4 regions of the Enterobacter hormaechei subsp. xiangfangensis genome follow, and region 1 is predicted to be linked to each of the others. Evidence: predicted binding sites of a transcription regulator. Region 1 holds the regulator's gene; each other region holds the start of a gene.
The links. The regulator PurR, encoded in region 1, represses purine synthesis genes. The targets are predictions, from matches to a motif close to CANGCAAACGTTTGCNTG.
Positions count from the first base shown of each region.

Region 1 (5,254 bases):
ATGCGCAAAAGTGACGAAGCTGGCTGACGTGCATAAAGCGCGCATGCAGAAAGCGCAAAAAACGGCGATGAACAAACTGATGGGGCAAATAGGTAAGCCGTATCGCTGGGGTGGCACCTCTCCGCGCACCGGTTTTGACTGTAGTGGGCTGGTTTATTATGCCTATAAAGATCTGGTGAAGTTTCGCATTCCACGCACCGCCAATGAGATGTACCATCTGCGCGACGCCGCCCCTGTAAACCGTGGCGAACTGCAAAATGGCGACCTGGTGTTCTTCCGCACCCAGGGACGCGGTACGGCCGATCACGTTGGGGTGTATGTGGGTAACGGTAAATTTATCCAGTCACCGCGCAGCGGTCAGGACATTCAGATCACCTCTCTCAGCGAAGATTACTGGGTGCGCCACTATGTGGGTGCGCGCCGCGTGATGACGCCAAAAACCATCCGCTAGCCCCTGCCCTGCCGCCTCTGTGGCAGGGTAAGTTCCTCTTTTGCATACCCTTTCAATTTGCTATTCTGTCCTTGTTGTCTGTAGGGTTATTGGCAACGTATAAAACTATAAGGAGAGAAGCAATGTCGTTCGAATTACCTGCACTACCGTATGCAAAAGACGCCCTGGCCCCGCATATTTCCGCGGAAACCCTGGAGTACCATTACGGCAAGCATCACCAGACCTATGTCACCAACCTGAATAACCTGATCAAGGGCACCGATTTTGAAGGCAAAACGCTGGAAGAGATCGTGCGCAGTTCAGACGGCGGCGTATTCAACAACGCCGCACAGGTGTGGAACCACACCTTCTACTGGCACTGCCTGGCCCCGAATGCAGGCGGAGAACCTGACGGTGAGCTGGCGGCAGCGATTAACGCCGCGTTCGGCAGTTTCGCGGATTTTAAAGCGAAGTTTACTGACGCAGCCGTTAAAAACTTTGGCTCCGGCTGGACCTGGCTGGTAAAAGAGGCTGATGGCAAACTGGCTATCGTTTCCACTTCTAATGCGGGTACCCCTCTGACCACCAGCGCCACGCCGCTGATGACCGTGGACGTATGGGAACACGCCTATTACATTGATTACCGTAATGCGCGCCCGAACTACCTGGAACACTTCTGGGCACTGGTTAACTGGGAATTTGTTGCGAAGAACTTCGCCGCGTAAGAGACACGCAGAAGGGGCAGCCCTTCTGCGTTTTTGTTTATTCCGCCGTACACACCGCTTGAGGCTGTTTACGACCAGACATTATCACCAGCAGCAGGCCGAGTGCGGCAATGATCGCCCCCATTACCGGCACAAAGCTATAACCCAAACCACCGGAGATCACCGCCCCGCCCGCTGCGGCCCCCAGCGCATTGCCCAGGTTAAACGCACCGATATTCACCGATGAAGAGAGCCCCGGCGCTTCGTGTGCAACGCGCATTACGCGCATCTGCAACGGTGGCACCACGGCAAAGGTTGCGGCGCCCCACACCACCATGGCAATCGCGGCACCCACTTCGTTACGCGCCAGCCACGGAATCGCCACCATGATGACAATCAGCAGCGTTAAAAAACCTTTCAGCGTCCCACTCACGGAGCGGTCGGCAAATTTCCCGCCGAGATAGTTGCCAATCGAGAACCCGACACCAATCAGCACCAGCATCGCGGTAACAAAGAGTGGCGTTGCGTGGGTTATGTCGTGCAGCACCGGGGAGATATAGGTGTAGAGCGTAAACATCGCCCCGGCCCCCAGCACCGTGGTGAGCAGCGCGGACAACACCTGAGGACGCATCAGCACCGCCAGCTCTTTACGTACTTCCGGACGTTCTCCAGCGCTTCCTTTCGGCAGTGAGAAGAACAGCGCAACCATCGCGACCACGCCCAGTCCGGCGGTTGCGAGGAAAGACATACGCCAGCCGATGGCTTCTCCCAGCCAGGTGGCGGCGGGAACGCCGCCGATATTAGCGATGGTGAGGCCCATAAACATAGTGGCTACCGCGCTGGCCTGCTTATGTTTTGGCACCACGCTGGCAGCAACAACCGAGCCCAGTCCGAAGAAGGCGCCATGGTTGAGGCTGGTAAGAATGCGCGAAAGCATCAGAGTGGTGTAATCGGGCGAAATCGCGGAAAACACATTGCCGAGAGTGAAAATCGCCATCAGGAAAATCAGCGCGTTGCGGCGCGCACGGTGCGAAAGCAGCAGCGTCATCAGCGGCGCGCCCACCATCACGCCGATCGCGTAGGCGCTAATTAACATACCGGCCGCAGGGATAGAGACGTCTACCCCCCGGGCGATAACAGGCAATAACCCCATCGGGGAGAATTCAGTGGTGCCAATCCCAAAGGCGCCAATCGCCAGGGCCAGCAGGGGAAAATTGATTTTCATGAAGAGGCTCCGGATACCGTGCCATAACCCGGCACAGAACTAAGAAGTCAAAAGCATGACATCAATCACAAAAAATGAGAAGTTAACATTTTGGCAAAAGATTTTTGCCGGAGAGGTAACAATAGCGGCAAGAGAGGGAGAAGGTTCTCCCTCCGCCTGAATCAGTGCAGTGCAGCGGTTAAACCACCGGCAACAATCAGAGCAAGAACAACAATGGTGGTAAACAGCGAAAACTTCAGATCGGTACTCATCAATTTTTCTCCTTTTATTCACCCTACGAAAAGTGAGCTTGCTCATTTTTACACAGTTCAGGTCAAAAATCTTCCAGGATTTAAACGGATATCCACTTTACCTCTTCCCCTTTTCATCAAGATAGGACAAAATTCCACGCTAAATTTATTAGCGTACCGGCCACTGACCCCCTCCTGACGTCCTGTGTCGTTTTCCCGGCGTGTCGCAACTCATGTTTGCGTAATAAGGGTGAGAGAAGGCAAACGTTTACCTTCAATTTTTTCAGGAGCTTAGGATATGGTCTGGAGTGACATTTAATGGCAACAATTAAAGACGTAGCAAAACGCGCAAACGTTTCCACTACAACCGTATCACATGTTATTAACAAAACGCGTTTCGTCGCTGAAGAGACGCGTAATGCCGTCTGGGCGGCAATCAAAGAACTGCACTACTCGCCAAGTGCCGTCGCCCGCAGCCTGAAGGTTAATCACACCAAATCGATTGGCCTGCTGGCCACCAGCAGTGAAGCGGCCTATTTTGCTGAAATCATCGAAGCCGTTGAAAAAAACTGCTTCCAGAAAGGCTATACCCTGATTCTGGGCAATGCGTGGAACAACATTGAAAAACAGCGCGCTTACCTGTCAATGATGGCGCAAAAGCGCGTCGACGGTCTTCTGGTAATGTGTTCTGAATACCCTGAGTCGGTCCTTTCCATGCTGGAAGAGTATCGCCACATTCCGATGGTGGTCATGGACTGGGGCGAGGCGCGCGCAGACTTCACCGACTCCGTTATTGATAACGCCTTTGAAGGCGGCTACATGGCGGGGCGTTATCTGGTAGAACGCGGTCATCGTGAAATTGGCGTGATCCCGGGACCTCTGGAGCGTAACACCGGTGCTGGCCGTCTGGCCGGTTTCATGAAAGCGATGGAAGAGGCGCTGATCACCGTGCCGGAAAACTGGATTGTTCAGGGCGACTTCGAGCCGGAGTCAGGCTATCGCGCCATGCAGCAGATCGTCTCCCAGCCGCATCGCCCTACCGCGGTGTTCTGCGGCGGTGACATCATGGCGATGGGCGCGCTATGCGCGGCAGATGAACTCGGCCTGCGCGTCCCCCAGGATATCTCGGTGATCGGCTATGACAACGTGCGCAACGCCCGCTTCTTTACCCCGGCGCTGACCACCATTCACCAGCCGAAAGATTCGCTGGGTGAAACGGCCTTCAACATGCTGCTGGACAGGATCGTCAACAAGCGTGAACAGTCCCAGTCCATTGAAGTTCACCCGCGCCTGATAGAACGCCGTTCCGTTGCGGACGGTCCGTTCCGCGACTACCGTCGTTAATCACTTTCCGGGGCCAGCTATGCTGGTTCCCGCAACCACTCCCGGTTCAGCGTTTCGCTGTCTCCCAGATAATCCAGCAGCCAGGCCATGGCGGGCGAGACGTCGTTTTGCTGCCACGTCAGACAGCATGCGGCATCCGGGAAGGGGTTTTCCAGCGTCAGAGCCACCCACTCTCCCGCGTCGATGCGCGGGCGCGCAAAATGCACCGGCACCATGCCAACGCACAGCCCCGCGCTCAGACAGGTGGCTGACGACTCCCAGTCCGGCGCGACCACGCGGCGCTGATTATCCAGCAACCAGGTAATGCGCTTGGGCAGCGAGCGGGAGGTATCTTCCAGCACCAGCGAGGGCCAGTTGCGTAATGTGTCATCGCTCAGCGGCCCTTCCAGCGCTGCCAGCGGGTGATCGCGCGCGACCACGCAGGTCCAGCTCAGCATGCCCATGTCGCGAAACGCGTAGCGCCCACCAACCGGGATCGCCTGGGTTGCACCAATCGCCATCTCCGCCCTGCCGTCCGCCAGCGCATCCCAGACGCCGTTGAACACTTCCTGCGAAACACGCAGTTCGACGTCGGAAAAATGACGATAGAAATCGACGATCATCTGCCGGGTCCGCTCCGGCTTAACAATGTTATCCACCGCGATAGCGAGATGCCCGCGCCAGCCGTTGGCGATCTGCTGGCACTGCTCACGGGTGATCTGCATTTTTTTGATGACAGACCGCCCTTCCTTCAAAAACCACGCTCCGGCAGGCGTGAGCTCCACGTCGCGATGACGCCGCTCGAACAGCGGCACCGCCAGCCACGCTTCCAGCTGACGCACCGTGTAACTGATCGCCGAGGGAACGCGATGCAGCTCCTGGGCGGCGCCGGTAAAGCTGCCGTTACGCGCCACGGCATCAACCACTTCAAGGGAATAATCTGACCACATCTTTAGCCTGCAAATTTTTTGAATGCACCCGCCAAATATTAGCGTTTCACAAGCCGCTTTGCACTCCCTACACTCTGCGCCAACGTACACCTGCCTCCTCAGGAGAAAAAAAGTGCAACCCAGGAAAGGATTTTTAGTCTGGCTCGGCGGCTTAAGCGTGCTGGGCTTTTTGGCGACCGATATGTATCTGCCCGCGTTCGCCGCGATGCAGGAAGATTTGCAAACCCCTGCCGCCGCCATCAGCGCCAGTTTGAGTTTGTTCCTCGCCGGTTTTGCTTTTGCGCAATTGCTGTGGGGGCCGCTCTCGGATCGTTTTGGCCGTAAACCCGTCCTGTTGTTGGGGCTGGCGATTTTTGCCGCAGGCTGTCTGGGCATGCTGTGGGTCCGCGATG
Region 1 is NZ_CP017183.1:1,994,721-1,999,974, reverse strand. It holds gene BFV63_RS09615 (C40 family peptidase) at 1-451, shown strand, start outside; gene sodB (superoxide dismutase [Fe]) at 574-1,155, shown strand; gene BFV63_RS09605 (MFS transporter) at 1,193-2,359, opposite strand; gene cydH (cytochrome bd-I oxidase subunit CydH) at 2,521-2,610, opposite strand; gene purR (HTH-type transcriptional repressor PurR) at 2,908-3,933, shown strand; gene punR (DNA-binding transcriptional activator PunR) at 3,951-4,862, opposite strand; gene punC (purine nucleoside transporter PunC) at 4,975-5,254, shown strand, end outside.

Region 2 (5,254 bases), 2.3 Mb from region 1:
CGCTGTAAACCTCGCTGACGCCCATCGCCACCGAGTTCGCCCCCATCGCTTTCAGCGTGGCCAGCGCCACCGGGCTGCCCTGCACGCGGATTTTCTTCCCTTTCAGATCGTCCGGTTTGACGATCGGCTCTTTGGTGATCAGGTTGCGGGTGCCGGAATCCATCCAGCCAAGGAAGACCAGACGCGATTTCGGGTTGGCGGTGAGTTTGTCGCCGATCTGCTTGCCGATATCCCCGTCAATCACCTTGTGCATGTGGTCTTCATCGCGGAATACGTAGGGCAGCGTAAACACTTCGATATCCGGCAGGATGGCGGCCACCGGCGCCATGGAGACGCGGATCATGTCGATCGCCCCCATCTGCGCCTGCTCAATCATCTGCTTTTCATCCCCCAGCACGCCGCCGGGGAAGACCTTAATCTCCAGCTTGCCATCGGTTTGTTGTTTGAGTTTTTCACCCATGTGCTGGACCGCCACCACGTTCGGGTAGCCTTCGGGATGCACATCGGCGGCTTTAATGGTCTGGGCAGAAACGGTGCAGGCAAAAGCAGACAGACACAGCGCGGCCAGTAACGGCTTGAGGGTCGTTTTCATTAAGTCAACTCCAGGGTAGTGAGATAAGCGTTAAAACGATGTTTTAGTTTTTGACGCTTAAAAATTAGACTACGGCTGGAAAAGGGAGGGTGAAGCGCCTCACAAAAAGCGCGAAATTTTGAAACGATGGTTCGAAATTGTGATGAGTACTTGTCGGGTGGCGGCTGCGCCTTACCCGACCTACTACACCCGTAGGCCCGTGCAAGCGAAGCGCCGCCGGGCGTCAGGCCGCACTTACCCCTTACGAATCAAATACCGGTACGGCAAGGTCTCGGTTTGCTGCGCCACCAGTTCATGTTCCATAAAGGTACAAAAGCCGGGGATATCACGGGTGGTAGCCGGGTCATCGGCGACGATCAGCAGCGTTTCGCCACTCTGCATGTTACGGACGGTTTTACGCACCATCATTACCGGCTCCGGGCAACGGAGGCCCTGAGCATCAAGCGTGTGGTCTGGGCTGGAAAACAGGTCGGTCATTTTCTTCTCGTTCAGGTAAAAACGGCTGTAGTTTACGCCCCGCTATCGCCAATGCAAACCAGGTTAACGATTGCGTGAAAATTAGCCATTGCAAAGTGTCGTCAAAGCAGTATCATGCGGCGGCTTTATTGGGTTCCCTCACCCCAAATATTAATCAAAAAGGTACAATATGAACTCCTTTACACAATCGCAGCGCGTCAAGGCGTTGTTCTGGCTTTCGCTATTTCATCTGCTGGTGATCATCTCCAGTAACTATCTGGTACAGCTTCCCATCTCCATTTTTGGTTTCCATACCACCTGGGGCGCGTTCAGTTTCCCGTTTATTTTCCTTGCGACGGATTTAACCGTGCGTATTTTTGGCGCACCGCTGGCGCGGCGGATTATTTTTGCGGTGATGATCCCGGCACTGTTTGTCTCCTACGCCATCTCCTCGCTGTTTTACATGGGAAGCTGGCAGGGCTTCGAAGCGCTGACGCACTTCAACCTGTTCGTCGCGCGTATTGCCACCGCCAGCTTTATGGCCTACGCCCTGGGGCAGATCCTCGATGTCCACGTGTTTAACCGCCTGCGTCAGAACCATCGCTGGTGGATGGCGCCAACGGCCTCCACGCTGTTCGGTAACGTGAGCGATACGCTGGCCTTCTTCTTCATCGCCTTCTGGCGCAGCCCGGACGCCTTCATGGCAGAACACTGGATGGAAATCGCTCTGGTGGACTACGCCTTTAAGGTGCTTATCAGCCTGGTTTTCTTCCTGCCGATGTACGGCGTACTGTTGAATATGCTGCTGAAAAGGCTGGCAGATAAATCTGAAATCTCCGCATTGCAGGCAGGTTAAGGGTTCGCTTTATCAGTTGTGATAAGATGAACGAATGAGCCGTTATGGCCGTTTATCGAAAGGAAGAAGTCAATGCGCAATCTGGTTAAATATGTCGGGATTGGCCTGCTGGTTGTTGGCCTTGCAGCCTGTGATAACAGCGACACCAAAACGCCTGCTCAGGGCGCGTCAGCAGAAAGCAACGCCACCGGTCAGCCGGTGAGCCTGATGGATGGCAAACTCAGTTTCTCTCTGCCCGCGGACATGACCGACCAGAGCGGTAAGCTGGGTACCCAGGCGAACAATATGCACGTCTATTCCGATGCCACCGGCCAAAAAGCGGTGATTGTGATCGTCGGTGACGATACCAGCGAAGATCTGGGCGTGCTGGCCAAACGCCTGGAAGATCAGCAGCGCAGCCGCGACCCGCAGCTTCAAGTGGTCACCAACAAGTCTGTTGAACTGAAAGGCCACACGCTGCAACAGCTGGACAGCATCATCTCTGCCAAAGGCCAGACCGCGTACTCCTCCGTGGTGCTCGGCAAGGTGGACAATAAACTGCTGACCATGCAGATCACCCTGCCGGCAGATAATCAGCAGAAAGCGCAGACCGCCGCTGAAAACATCATTAACACCCTCGTGATCCAGTAATCGTTCACCGGGATGCCGTGGCCTCCGTCGCTTGCGCCGGGGGCCATTTTTTTGCCACGACTTTCAGACTAACGCTCCAGACGAAGCCCATCCGGCGCACTACAATTAACACGCCCCCCGGAAAAAGGAATTCTTATGACTGCCAGCCCGCCCGACAAAGCCGGACTTCATATTTTATTAAAACTTGCCTGCCTGGTGGTTATCCTTGCGGGTATCCACGCGGCGGCGGATATCATTGTTCAGCTTCTGCTGGCGCTGTTTTTCGCCATTGTGCTCAACCCGCTGGTGACATGGTTTTTACGCCGGGGCATCAGCCGCCCAGTCGCGATTACCATTGTGGTGATGGTGATGCTGGTTGTCCTGACGGCGCTGTTCGGCGTGCTCGCCGCCTCGCTGAGCGAATTTTCCACCATGCTGCCGCAGTACAATAAAGAGCTGACGCGCAAGCTGGTCGATCTTCAGCGCATGTTGCCGTTCGTGAATCTGCATATCTCACCGGAACGGATGCTGCGCCGGATGGATTCCGAGAAGGTGATGACCTACGCCACCACGTTGATGACCGGGCTTTCAGGGGCAATGGCCAGCATTCTGCTGCTGGTGATGACGGTGGTGTTTATGCTGTTCGAAGTGCGCCACGTGCCGTATAAGCTGCGTTTTGCCCTGAACAATCCGCAGATCCACATTGCCGGCTTGCACCGCGCGCTGAAAGGCGTATCCAAGTATCTGGCGCTGAAAACATTGTTAAGCCTGTGGACCGGCGTGATTGTCTGGCTGGGGCTGGTACTGCTGGACGTGCAGTTCGCGCTGATGTGGGGCGTGCTGGCGTTTTTACTGAACTACGTACCCAATATCGGCGCGGTGCTTTCCGCCGTTCCGCCGATGATCCAGGCGTTCCTGTTTAACGGTTTTTATGAGTGCATGCTGGTAGGGGCGCTGTTCCTCGTCGTGCATATGGTGCTGGGTAACATTCTTGAGCCGCGCATGATGGGCCACCGTCTGGGCATGTCGACGATGGTGGTGTTTTTATCGTTACTGATCTGGGGATGGCTGCTGGGTCCGGTGGGCATGCTGCTCTCCGTGCCGCTCACCAGCGTCTGTAAAATCTGGATGGAAACCACGAAAGGAGGCAGTAAACTCGCCATTCTTCTGGGTCCGGGTCGGCCAAAAAGCCGTTTGCCGGGATAACCGGGTGGAAAGGGTCAAAAGTGACGTTTATTCGCCAGCGCGACGACAACATTGTACGATGTGCGCAGTAAATCGCGCTGGCGAAGAAAAAGTCACAGAAACAGGTTTATCGCGGACGCGCGTAGATGAAATTTACACTTACCCTTATCGACTGGCAGGCAAGAGCGCCAGGACTCAGCGATGCCGACGAATGGCAGGCATGGTCACGCCGGTCTGACGCCATCGATCCCGCTGCACCGCTGGCGAAACTGACCGATCTGCCGATGATGACCGCCCGCCGCCTGAATTCAGGCAGCAGGCTGGCCGTCGATCTTGGCCTGATGATGCTGCGCAAACACCGCATCGATGCCGTCGTCTACAGCAGCCGTCATGGGGAGCTGGAGCGCAATTTCCGTATTCTCCAGGCCCTGGCGGCAGAACAGCCCGTTTCCCCCACCGATTTTGCCATGTCGGTACACAACTCGGCGGTCGGCAATCTCACTATCGCCGCGCGTCAGCCTGTTGTCTCTTCGTCGGTTTCCGCCGGTATGGATACCTTCCAGCAGAGCTTGTGCGACGTGCTGAGCCTGCTGCATGCGGGCTACTCCCGCGTATTGCTGGTGGATTTCGACGGTCTGCTGCCTGATTTTTATCACGCCGGGTTGCCACCGCAGATGCCCGTCTGGCCCTACGCGCTGGCGCTGGTGATTGAAGCCGGAAATACGCTCAGCTGTGAAACGCACGTCAACCGCACGCCTGAAGAGCCCGCGCTGCCGCAAAGCCTCCAGTTCCTGCGCCATTACCTGCGGGACGAGCGCCAGTTCACCCTGCCGGGCGAGCGCCTGCTGTGGCAATGGACGCGCCAATGAGAGGGTTACGTTCCCGCCTCGATCGGTTATGGCGGATGCTGATGACCGGATTGTGCTTCGCCCTGTTCGGCCTCGGCGGACTGACGCTGTCGCTGGTATGGTTTAACCTGCTGCTGATTTTCCAGCGCGACCGCACCCAACGTCGCCGCCTGGCACGCCGTACTATTTCTGCCAGTTTTCGCCTGTTCCTCGCGGTGGTACGCGGTGTAGGGGTACTGGATTACCGTTTCAACAACCTGGACGTTCTACGCGCCGAGCGGGGCTGTCTGGTGATTGCGAATCATCCCTCGCTGCTGGACTACGTTCTGCTGGCGTCGGTGATGAACGAAACCGACTGTCTGGTGAAAAGCGCGTTGCTGCGTAACCCGTTCGTCAGCGGCGTGATCCGCGCGGCTGACTATCTGATTAACAGCGAAGCCGACACGCTGCTTGCCGCAAGCCAGCAGCGTCTGTCCCAGGGCGACACCCTGCTTATCTTCCCTGAAGGCACCCGCACCCGGGTGGGGGAAGCCATGACCCTGCAACGTGGGGCGGCGAATATCGCCGTTCGCTGCAACAGCGCCGTGCGCGTGGTGGTGATCCACTGTAGCGAACGGATGCTGGATAAACAGAGCAGCTGGTATAACGTGCCCCCCAACAAACCTGTTTTCACCGTGGATGTTCGCGAACGCATCAACATTCATGATT
Region 2 is NZ_CP017183.1:4,334,296-4,339,549, forward strand. It holds gene BFV63_RS20785 (TRAP transporter substrate-binding protein) at 1-592, opposite strand, end outside; gene tusA (sulfurtransferase TusA) at 827-1,069, opposite strand; gene BFV63_RS20795 (7-cyano-7-deazaguanine/7-aminomethyl-7-deazaguanine transporter) at 1,239-1,904, shown strand; gene BFV63_RS20800 (DcrB family lipoprotein) at 1,977-2,534, shown strand; gene BFV63_RS20805 (AI-2E family transporter) at 2,670-3,719, shown strand; gene BFV63_RS20810 (beta-ketoacyl synthase chain length factor) at 3,845-4,567, shown strand; gene BFV63_RS20815 (lysophospholipid acyltransferase family protein) at 4,564-5,254, shown strand, end outside.
Region 2: tusA (sulfurtransferase TusA) is a predicted target of PurR. The motif match lies at 1,129-1,146, and genes of this name have one in related genera.

Region 3 (5,254 bases), 390 kb from region 1:
TTTAACGCTCAACAATCTGCATACTGGTGAGACGCTTAAAGCGGAATTTTTCGATGGCAGAGGCTATATTCAGGATGAATTAGCAAGACTCAACCATTTTTTCCGTGATTTCCGCGCGAATAAAATCAAAGCCATCGACCCTGGATTATTCGATCAGCTTTACCGCTTGCAGGGACTGCTAGGGACCAAAAGGCCGGTGCAGCTCATCTCTGGCTATCGCTCTCTGGATACCAACAATGAACTGCGTGCTCACAGCCGTGGGGTAGCGAAAAAAAGCTATCACACCAAAGGGCAGGCGATGGATTTCCATATTGAGGGCGTTTCGTTAGCCAATATTCGCAAAGCGGCGTTATCTATGCGCGCAGGTGGTGTAGGATACTACCCACGTAGCAACTTTGTGCATATTGATACCGGGCCGGTTCGGCACTGGTAATAACGAAACACAGGAGCAGTATGAACTATCGTATTATTCCGGTTACCGCGTTCTCACAGAACTGTTCATTGATCTGGTGTGAACAAACTAAACTGGCCGCGCTTGTTGATCCCGGTGGCGACGCTGAGACAATCAAGCAGGAAGTCGCTGCCAGCGGTGTAACGCTGATGCAGATTTTACTCACCCATGGCCATCTCGACCATGTGGGTGCAGCGGCTGAACTGGCTGAATACTACGGTGTGCCGATTATCGGCCCGGAAAAAGAAGATGAGTTCTGGCTACAGGGATTACCTGCTCAAAGCCGTATGTTTGGCCTGGAAGACTGTCAGCCACTGACACCGGACCGCTGGCTGAACGAAGACGATCGCGTTAACGTAGGGAATGTAACTTTACAGGTGTTGCATTGCCCCGGACATACGCCCGGCCATATTGTCTTCTTTGATGACGTGTCGCGTCTGCTGATTTCCGGTGACGTGATTTTCAAAGGGGGCGTAGGACGCAGTGATTTCCCACGCGGCGATCACGGTCAGCTGATTCAGTCGATTAAGCAGAAGTTATTACCGTTAGGTGATGATGTGACGTTTATCCCTGGACACGGACCAATGTCAACGCTGGGGGATGAGCGGTTGCATAACCCGTTCCTTCAGGATGAAATGCCTGTCTGGTAAACCCGGTAAAATAAAAAAGCCTGCACGATGCAGGCTTTTTTTTAGGGATGCAGGTTACAGCACCGCGACAATGGCTTCGCACAGCGGCGCCATGTTGTCAGGCGTCATACCTGCAACGTTCACGCGGCCAGATGCAACGGCATACACGCCAAACTCTTCACGCAGGCGCAGCACCTGCTCTTTGGTCAAGCCGCTGAAGGAGAACATGCCGTTCTGCTTGATGATGAAGCTGAAGTCACGGTCAGCGCCTTTCTCAGCCAGCGTGTTCACAAACAGCAGACGCATGCGCTGAATGCGCTGACGCATATCGTTCAGCTCTTGCTCCCAGATGGCGCGCAGCGCATCGTTGCTCAGGATCGTCGCGACCACAGACGCACCGTGTGCCGGTGGGTTGGAGTAGTTAGCGCGGATCACGGACTTCATCTGGCTGAATGCGCGATCGACGGTTGCTTCGTCAGCAGCCACCAGCGTACAGGCGCCGACACGCTCGTTATACAGACCAAAGTTCTTGGAATAGGAGCTTGCGACTATCAACTCCTGATGCACGGCGGCGAATGCACGCAGACCTTCTGCATCTTCTTCCAGACCACGGGCAAAGCCCTGGTAAGCGAAGTCAAACAGCGGCAGCCAGCCTTTTTCAACGGACAGCTTAGCCAGCTGTTCCCACTGCTCAAGCGTAGGATCGATACCGGTTGGGTTATGGCAGCAGCCGTGGAACAGCACCACATCGCCCGCCTGGGCTTCGCTCAGGCTGGCCAGCAGGCCGTCGAAATCCAGCGCGTGGCTGGCTGCGTCGTAGTAGGCGTATTCACGCACTTCCAGACCCGCAGAATTAAACACGCTCTTATGGTTCGGCCAGCTTGGATTGCTTACCCACACACGCTTCACAGAAGTGTTTTTCGCCAGGAAATCTGCCGCCACGCGCAGTGCGCCGGTACCGCCTGGGGTCTGCGCCGTGCGGGCGCGTTTTTCGCTCACAATGGTGCTGCCTTTGCCGAACAGCAGCTCCTGGGTGCAGCGACCAAATTCAGGGATACCATCAATACCGAGGTAGTTTTTGGTGGTTTCGTTTTCCAGCAGATACTGCTCAGCTTTTTTGACGCTGGTCAGTACCGGAGTTTTGCCGGTTTCATCTTTATATACACCAATACCCAGGTTGATTTTTCCAGGGCGGTCGTCGGCGCGAAACAGATCGGCCAGGCCCAGAATTGGGTCGGCAGGAGCGGCAGTAATGTTCTCAAACATGACGAAGTTCCATTGTGATTACAGAAGTGAAATCCGCTATCAGGTTAACGGTAGATTTACAAAATGCCAACCGTTTGCGACGAAAAGCGTGCGGCTTTTCAAAAGTCGCTATTATTTTCTCTCAGGAATAAAAAAACAGGGCCGAAGCCCTGTTCATTAAGCATATAACAACGAGGTGTGCTGATTAGAACTGGTAAACCAGACCCAGAGCCACGATGTCGTCGTTGTTGATGCCCAGCTTGTTGTCGTCTTTCAGCTGGTTGATCTGATAGTCAACATAGGTAGACATGTTTTTGTTGAAGTAGTATGTCGCACCAACGTCGATGTAGTTGATGTAGTCTTCATCACCGATACCTTCTACGTCTTTCGCTTTAGATTTGTAATAAGCGATGGATGGACGCAGACCGAAATCGAACTGGTACTGAGCGACGACAGAGAAGTCCTGAGACTTGTTAGCGAAACCACGGCTGCCCAGACGCGCTGCGTTACGCATTTCGCCATAAATAGCTGCCAGGTAGATGTTGTTCGCGTCATATTTCAGGCCGGTTGCCCACTGTTCAGCTTTGTCGCCTTTACCCCATTCCAGCGTCTGCTGGTTGTTGGTACGGTCAGCGGCGCCATAAGCACCCACAATGCCGAAGCCTTCGAAATCATAGCTCAGTGAGGTTGCCCAGCCGTCGCCGTTGGAACGTACTGCATCAGTACGCTCGTTTTTGCCCAGGTACTGAACACCAAAGTTCAGACCGTCAACCAGGCCGAAGAAGTTGCTGTTACGGTACGTCGCCAGGCCACCGGTACGGCCAGAGAAGAAGTTATCGCTCGCGCCGGTGTCGCCACCGAACTCAGGGAGCATATCGGTGATGCCGATTGCATCATAGACCAGACCGTAGTTACGACCGTAGTCGAAGGAGCCTGCGTCACCGAATTTCAGACCTGCGAATGCCAGACGGGTTTTGTTGCCGTTCTGTGCATCGCCACCTTCAGAGTTGTTACCCTGGAAGTTGTATTCCCACTGACCGTAGCCAGTCAGCTGATCGTTGATCTGAGTTTCGCCTTTGAAGCCCAGACGTGCGTAAGTGTTGTCGCCATCGTTGCTGTCATTATCGGAGAAGTAATGCAGGCCGACTGCTTTCCCGTAAAGATCTAATTTGTTGCCGTCTTTGTTATAGATTTCAGCAGCGTTTGCTGCACCGGTTACCAGCAGGGCAGGGACTACCACTGCCAGGATATTGCGCTTCATCATTATTTATTACCCTCATTGGTTTTTTTATGACACTCGCCACTGCCGTCAATAAATTCTGTCAATAAATATTTCCGGAACTATTGATGAGAGTTAGGTGTCTTTATGTGTCTGACAGGCATCTTTCCATTCATAGAACCGTTTCGCTACACTGAAAGTGCTACAATCTTCAAAATTCAGTTACCAAAAGAAAATATATGTAACTAAATATGTATTTTTGGGAACTTTGTGAAGCACCTCAAACTTCAGCGCTTTCTGGTGAATTAACCCTCCGCTTTATTCTTATATATATGATTTCCTTATGTTTAATTTAGCTAAAGGCCTTTCGTATAAACAGAAGTTAAACGGCTCATTTTTTCTTATAATCGACAAAAGCCATCCAGATGGCTGTGAGGGTGGTTGTTTTTTGTGCTATTGCGTAAGGATTGTATTAAGCGCCATAAAAATGGAGTTAATTTTTTATCTCAGGGTATTTCGTGGAAACAAAACGTAACAGGTAGAGGTAATCGCGGGGTTGTGGTTTAAAGACGCTTACTTTTGACTGACGAAAACTGACATTGCAGGATAAAATAATGGCCAGCATTTGCTGGCCATTAAGGATTTGGTCGGTTAGAAACTTGCGTTACGCGGTGTGCGTGGGAACGGAATCACATCACGTACGTTCTGAACACCTGTTACGTAAGCAATCAGACGTTCAAAGCCCAGGCCAAAGCCGGAGTGCGGGACGGTGCCGTAGCGACGGAGATCGCGATACCAGCTGTAGTCCGCCGGGTTCAGACCCATCTCCTGCATACGCGCGTCCAGCACATCCAGTCGCTCTTCACGCTGGGAGCCACCGATAATCTCACCGATGCCCGGCGCCAGCACGTCCATCGCGGCAACGGTTTTACCGTCTTCGTTAAGGCGCATATAGAACGCCTTAATGTCTTTCGGATAATTTTTCACCACAACCGGTGCTTTGAAGTGCTTCTCTGCCAGATAACGTTCGTGCTCGGAGGAGAGATCCACGCCCCAGTAAACCGGGTTTTCGAATTTCTCACCGCATTTTTCCAGGATAGCGACCGCGTCGGTGTAATCCACCTGCGCGAAGTCTGCGGAGACGAAGCGCTCAAGACGGGCGATGGCGTCGTTATCGACACGCTCAGCGAAGAATTTCATGTCGTCTGCGCGCTCTTCGAGAACCGCTTTGAACACGTATTTCAGCATCGCTTCTGCCAGGCCTGCCACGTCATTCAGATCGGCAAAGGCCACTTCCGGCTCCAGCATCCAGAATTCCGCCAGGTGACGGCTGGTGTTGGAGTTTTCCGCACGGAAGGTTGGGCCGAAGGTATAGATCTTAGACAGCGCACAGGCGTAGGTTTCGCCGTTCAGCTGGCCAGAAACCGTCAGGAAGGCTTCTTTACCAAAGAAGTCTTTGTCGTAATCCACTTTACCTTCCGGCGTACGCGGCAGGTTTTCCATATCCAGCGTTGAAACGCGGAACATTTCACCTGCGCCTTCGGTATCGGATGCCGTGATCAGCGGAGTAGAAACCCAGAAGTAACCCTGCTCGTCAAAGAAGCGATGCAGCGCCTGCGCCAGCGTATGACGCACGCGGGCAACCGCACCAATCAGGTTGGTGCGCGGACGCAGGTGCGCAACTTCACGCAGATATTCGATGCTGTGACG
Region 3 is NZ_CP017183.1:1,609,310-1,614,563, forward strand. It holds gene mepK (peptidoglycan L,D-endopeptidase MepK) at 1-433, shown strand, start outside; gene BFV63_RS07535 (MBL fold metallo-hydrolase) at 454-1,101, shown strand; gene BFV63_RS07540 (amino acid aminotransferase) at 1,156-2,346, opposite strand; gene ompF (porin OmpF) at 2,531-3,589, opposite strand; gene asnS (asparagine--tRNA ligase) at 4,196-5,254, opposite strand, start outside.
Region 3: BFV63_RS07540 (amino acid aminotransferase) is a predicted target of PurR. The motif match lies at 2,410-2,427, and genes of this name have one in related genera.

Region 4 (5,254 bases), 960 kb from region 1:
GTCTGGGTAACAGCTTCCGTATTACCGGTATCAGCAACCCGAACGAAGCGCGTCAGCTCTCTCTGCTGCTGCGTGCCGGTGCGCTGATTGCGCCAATTCAGATTGTTGAAGAACGTACCATCGGTCCAACCCTGGGTATGCAGAACATCAAACAGGGTCTGGAAGCGTGTCTGGCCGGTCTGGCGGTGTCCATCATCTTCATGATCTTCTTCTATAAGAAGTTCGGCCTGATTGCGACCTCCGCGCTGATTGCCAACCTGGTGCTGATCATCGGTATCATGTCCCTGCTGCCAGGGGCGACGCTAACCATGCCAGGTATCGCGGGTATCGTTCTAACCCTTGCGGTGGCGGTCGACGCCAACGTACTGATAAACGAACGTATCAAAGAAGAGCTGAGCAACGGTCGTTCTGTACAGCAGGCGATTGAAGAAGGCTACAAAGGGGCGTTCAGCTCCATCTTCGATGCGAACGTAACAACACTGATTAAGGTTCTTATCCTGTATGCAGTGGGTACTGGCGCGATCAAAGGCTTTGCGATTACTACCGGTATCGGTGTCGCAACGTCGATGTTTACCGCTATTGTCGGCACCCGTGCCATCGTGAACCTGCTGTACGGCGGCAAGCGCGTCAAAAAGCTGTCTATCTGAGGAGTGCGTTGTGGCACAGGAATATACTGTTGAACAATTGAACCACGGCCGTAAAGTCTGGGACTTTATGCGCTGGGACTACTGGGCCTTCGGCATTTCAGGTTTTCTGCTGATCTTGTCCATCGTCATTATGGGCGTGAAAGGCTTTAACTGGGGCCTGGATTTCACCGGTGGTACGGTGATCGAAATTACCCTGGAAAAACCGGTCGATATGGACCAGATGCGTGAGTCTCTGCAAAAAGCGGGCTTTGAAGAGCCGCTGCTACAGAACTTCGGCAGCAGCCGCGACATCATGGTGCGTATGCCGCCGGTACACGATGCCAACGGCAGCCAGGAGTTGGGCAGCAAGGTCGTTCAGGTTATTAACGAAACGACCAGCCAGGACGCAACGGTTAAGCGTATTGAGTTTGTCGGCCCGAGCGTTGGTGCTGACCTGGCGCAGACCGGTGCGATGGCGCTGCTTGTGGCGCTGATCTCGATCCTGATTTACGTCGGTTTCCGCTTTGAGTGGCGACTGGCGGCAGGCGTGGTTATCGCCCTGGCGCACGACGTGGTGATCACCATGGGCATACTGTCCCTCTTCCACATTGAGATTGACCTGACGATTGTGGCATCCCTGATGTCCGTTATCGGTTACTCACTGAACGACAGTATCGTGGTATCTGACCGTATTCGTGAAAACTTCCGTAAGATCCGTCGCGGCACGCCGTACGAAATCTTTAACGTGTCGTTGACCCAGACGCTGCACCGTACGTTGATCACCTCCGGCACCACCCTGATGGTGATCCTGATGCTGTTCCTGTTCGGTGGCCCGGTGCTGGAAGGCTTCTCGCTGACCATGCTGATCGGTGTGTCTATCGGTACGGCCTCGTCTATCTACGTCGCGTCCGCGCTGGCGCTGAAGCTGGGCATGAAGCGCGAGCATCTGATCCAGCAGAAAGTCGAGAAAGAAGGGGCGGATCAGCCGTCCATTCTGCCGTAAGCGTCTTATGCGGTATCGAAATCCCGGCCTGCTGGCCGGGATTTTTTTGTCTGCATCTCACAAACACTCCTGACAGTATGCTGTCAGGAGCCCTGTCGTAGACTCCTTCTGAACCCTAACAACAGGCAGGAGGACGTATGAAAAGTGTCATTAACTGGTTTGAAATTCCGGTCGCCGATATGGATCGCGCCACCAAATTTTATGAGTCGGTGATGCAGGTCGCGCTGCGGCGCGAGAAGATGGACGTGGCTGAGCTGGCGGTTTTCCCGCACGAGGATCCGGCCACCGGCGGCGCGCTGGCGAAATTTGACGGCGTTACACCCTCTTCGCAGGGCGCTATTATTTACCTGCATACTGACAATCTGGCGGCCACGCTCGATCGTATTGCTTCTGCGGGCGGTGAGTGCGTGTTTGGCCCGCTGGAACTGCCGCAAGGCATTGGCACTATAGCCCTGTTTACCGACAGCGAAGGTAATCGCGTCGGCCTCCATCAACCGGTATGAGAGTAAACCGATGACCCGACGCGCTGACCGTTTGTTCCAGATTGTGCAGATCCTGCGGGGCAGGCGTCTGACAACGGCAGCGCATCTGGCGGAAAGGCTTGGCGTGTCCGAGCGCACGGTGTACCGCGATATCCGCGACCTGTCGCTTTCCGGCGTGCCGGTGGAAGGCGAGGCGGGAAGCGGATATCGGCTAATGTCGGGTTTTGATTTACCCCCGTTGATGCTGACCAACAAGGAGTCCGAGGCGCTGATGGTGGCGATCCGTCTGCTCAAAACCTGGGGCGGGGAATCGCTGTCGCGCGAGCTGGAGTCGGCCCAGGAAAAAGTGCTGGCGATCCTGCCAGAAGAGAGCCGCCGCAAAGCTGAACAGACGCGAATTTACGCGCCGGATATTGCCCTTCAGCCACACTCCCGTAGTGGTTTCGACGTGATCCACCAGGCAATTTCTGCCCTGCGTGTGCTGGCGCTGCACTATCGCGATGAAGCCGGGCAGTTAACCTGGCGTGAGGTTCAGCCGCTGGGGCTGTTCTTCTGGGGTGAGCACTGGCTGCTGGCCGCGTGGTGTGAACGGCGCGATGACTATCGCTGCTTCCGTCTCGACCGGTGTTTGCATATTACGCTGACGGAAAGACGCTTTAGCGAAAGCGCGGACAGGTCGCTGGCGGATTTTTTGCGCAAGGTGAAGCAGTAAAAAGCCGGGTGGCGAGGTAAAAGCAAAACGGCAACGATGTTGCCGTTTTTTGTGTTTGCGCCCTCTCCCGTGGGAGAGGGAAGGGGTGAGGGCACCAGCCCGCACAATCCGGCACTGATTAGAAGTTGTAACCCACGACCAGGTAACCGCCCCAACCGGTAGAACGAACGCTGAAGTCGCCGTTGCCGAAGTTCAGGCTGGCGTCGTCGTTCCACTGACCACCGTTGTGCCAGTAACGCGCAACAACAGAGTAGTGCCAGTGATCGTAGTTCAGCGCCAGGATGTGGCTGGACGCGATGGAGTCGTTAGTGCGCGCTTTTCTGCCGTTCAGGTCGCGGAAATCGTTATCGCCCAGGTCTGAACCCCAGTCAAAGTTGGTGAAGCCGATATAGCTCAGGTTGCCGCCCCACAGTTGGGTAATTGGCACAAAGTATTTCACTTTGAAACGGTAGCCATCCCACTCGTTCTCGTTCGCAGCGCCGTAGTTCTGCCACTGGTATTTTGCGTAGACGTTCATGGACAGGCTCATCGGCAGGCCAGTCTCAATGTCTGTACCCAGACCCATATACCAGGTGCTCTGGCGACCGGACTTGTTGCGGCCCATGTCGTAGATGTAGTTGTTTGCGAAATACCACTCTTTGAACGGACCAAACGCCAGGCTGGTACCAGTCAGTTTATCAATGGAGAAGCGTGGTTCGATCTCCATGAACAGTGGGGAACCGTGGTTCCAGATACCTTTCGCGTCGGTGTTACCGCCGAAGAATACCGGTGCGTCCATGTAGCCATAGAAATCAAACCAGTCTTTTTTAGCGAATGCTTCGTACTCGAGGTAAGTATCGTTACGGATCTGCGGTCCGAAACGGGTATGGTAGCTGCCTACCACGTTAACGCTCTGGTGCCACCAGTCGGAGAGGTATTGTGGTTTGTCGTTTTCCGCTGCGTTAACAGTGAAAGAGGAGGACAGTGCCAGAACTGCACCGGCTGCGAGTAATGTTTTTTTCATAAGCATGCCACTGATTGAAATTCCCTTCCGGGAGTGAAAAATGCGCGAATTGCGTTTCTAAATATTTCGTGTTTCTGCGGAGCCTATTATAGGAATCCTTGCTCACAAAAATATGTGTTGTTTCACATATCTCTCACATACGTAATCGATTGCGTTCACGTTTGCGTACTTTAGACGGGCGCGATTGTAGCGGCAATCATTTATGTTGCCAATCCATACGAAATGTAAATGTTAGCGGAGTGACATTTCACTCCGCTAAAAGGGCGGGTTATTGCGCGGCGGGTTGAATGTCGTGAATACGGATAAAGCCCAGCTGTTCTGGCGTCAGTCCGCTCAGCTGGAGCGGGATGTCAACATCGCTTGGCGCCAGCGTGCTGGCGGGGGCGGTGAAGAGCTGATTCTTCACGTTCACTTCCTGATAGCTCTCCGTGGTGCCCTGAATCTGGCCCCACTCTACGGTGCCGCTGAACGCGGGCAGCGGATCGTTGGACTCACCCTGAATGCGTAATGTTGCGCGAGTACCATCGGCATTCGCTGCAACATTCACCAGAGACATCTTTAGCGTGCCAATCTGGCTGTTCAGACGCGCGGGCGTGTTTGCACCTGGCAATAAATAAACGCCATTGCTGGATTTGGCATTCAGCGCGTTCTGCTGGGTGATCTTCACGGTTTCTTTATTAAGTTTGTCCATCGCCACGTTAAGCGTATTCACGCTTTGTTTCATCTCGCGGACTTCGCTTTGCTGTGCGCAGGCGCTAAGCGTGAACAGGCTCCCCACCAGCACTATTTTCAGGTAACGTCTTGTCATTGCGTTTAATTCCTTGAAATCACAGATTGCTGCAATGGTAGACAGGATAGTGCCGTCAGGCATAGATCCTTTGTCTCAAAAAGCTCTTCCTTTGTTGTCGGGCCAGTTCAGGGTAAAATAGAAATCAGTTAACCAGATAACAGGGACATCGTATGCATTGCCCATTTTGCTCCGCTGTGGATACCAAAGTCATCGACTCACGTCTTGTAGGCGAAGGGTCTTCCGTGCGTCGTCGTCGGCAGTGTCTGGTGTGCAACGAGCGTTTTACCACCTTCGAGGTGGCAGAGTTGGTAATGCCGCGCGTGGTAAAAAGTAACGATGTGCGCGAACCGTTCAATGAAGAAAAACTGCGTAGCGGGATGCTCAAGGCGCTGGAAAAACGGCCCGTCAGCTCCGATGACGTCGAAATGGCGTTAAACCACATTAAATCTTATCTGCGGGGGTTAGGTGAGCGCGAAGTGCCGAGCAAAATGATCGGCAATCTGGTGATGGAACAGCTGAAAAAGCTCGATAAAGTCGCCTATATCCGCTTTGCCTCCGTTTACCGCAGCTTCGAAGACATCAAAGAGTTTGGCGAAGAGATCGCCCGCTTACAGGATTAAGACCATGCACGACGAGAT
Region 4 is NZ_CP017183.1:1,031,119-1,036,372, forward strand. It holds gene secD (protein translocase subunit SecD) at 1-647, shown strand, start outside; gene secF (protein translocase subunit SecF) at 658-1,629, shown strand; gene BFV63_RS04800 (VOC family protein) at 1,767-2,132, shown strand; gene BFV63_RS04805 (helix-turn-helix transcriptional regulator) at 2,143-2,823, shown strand; gene BFV63_RS04810 (nucleoside-specific channel-forming protein Tsx) at 2,942-3,826, opposite strand; gene BFV63_RS04815 (SadB/YajI family lipoprotein) at 4,095-4,634, opposite strand; gene nrdR (transcriptional regulator NrdR) at 4,787-5,236, shown strand; gene ribD (bifunctional diaminohydroxyphosphoribosylaminopyrimidine deaminase/5-amino-6-(5-phosphoribosylamino)uracil reductase RibD) at 5,241-5,254, shown strand, end outside.
Region 4: BFV63_RS04810 (nucleoside-specific channel-forming protein Tsx) is a predicted target of PurR. The motif match lies at 3,965-3,982, and genes of this name have one in related genera.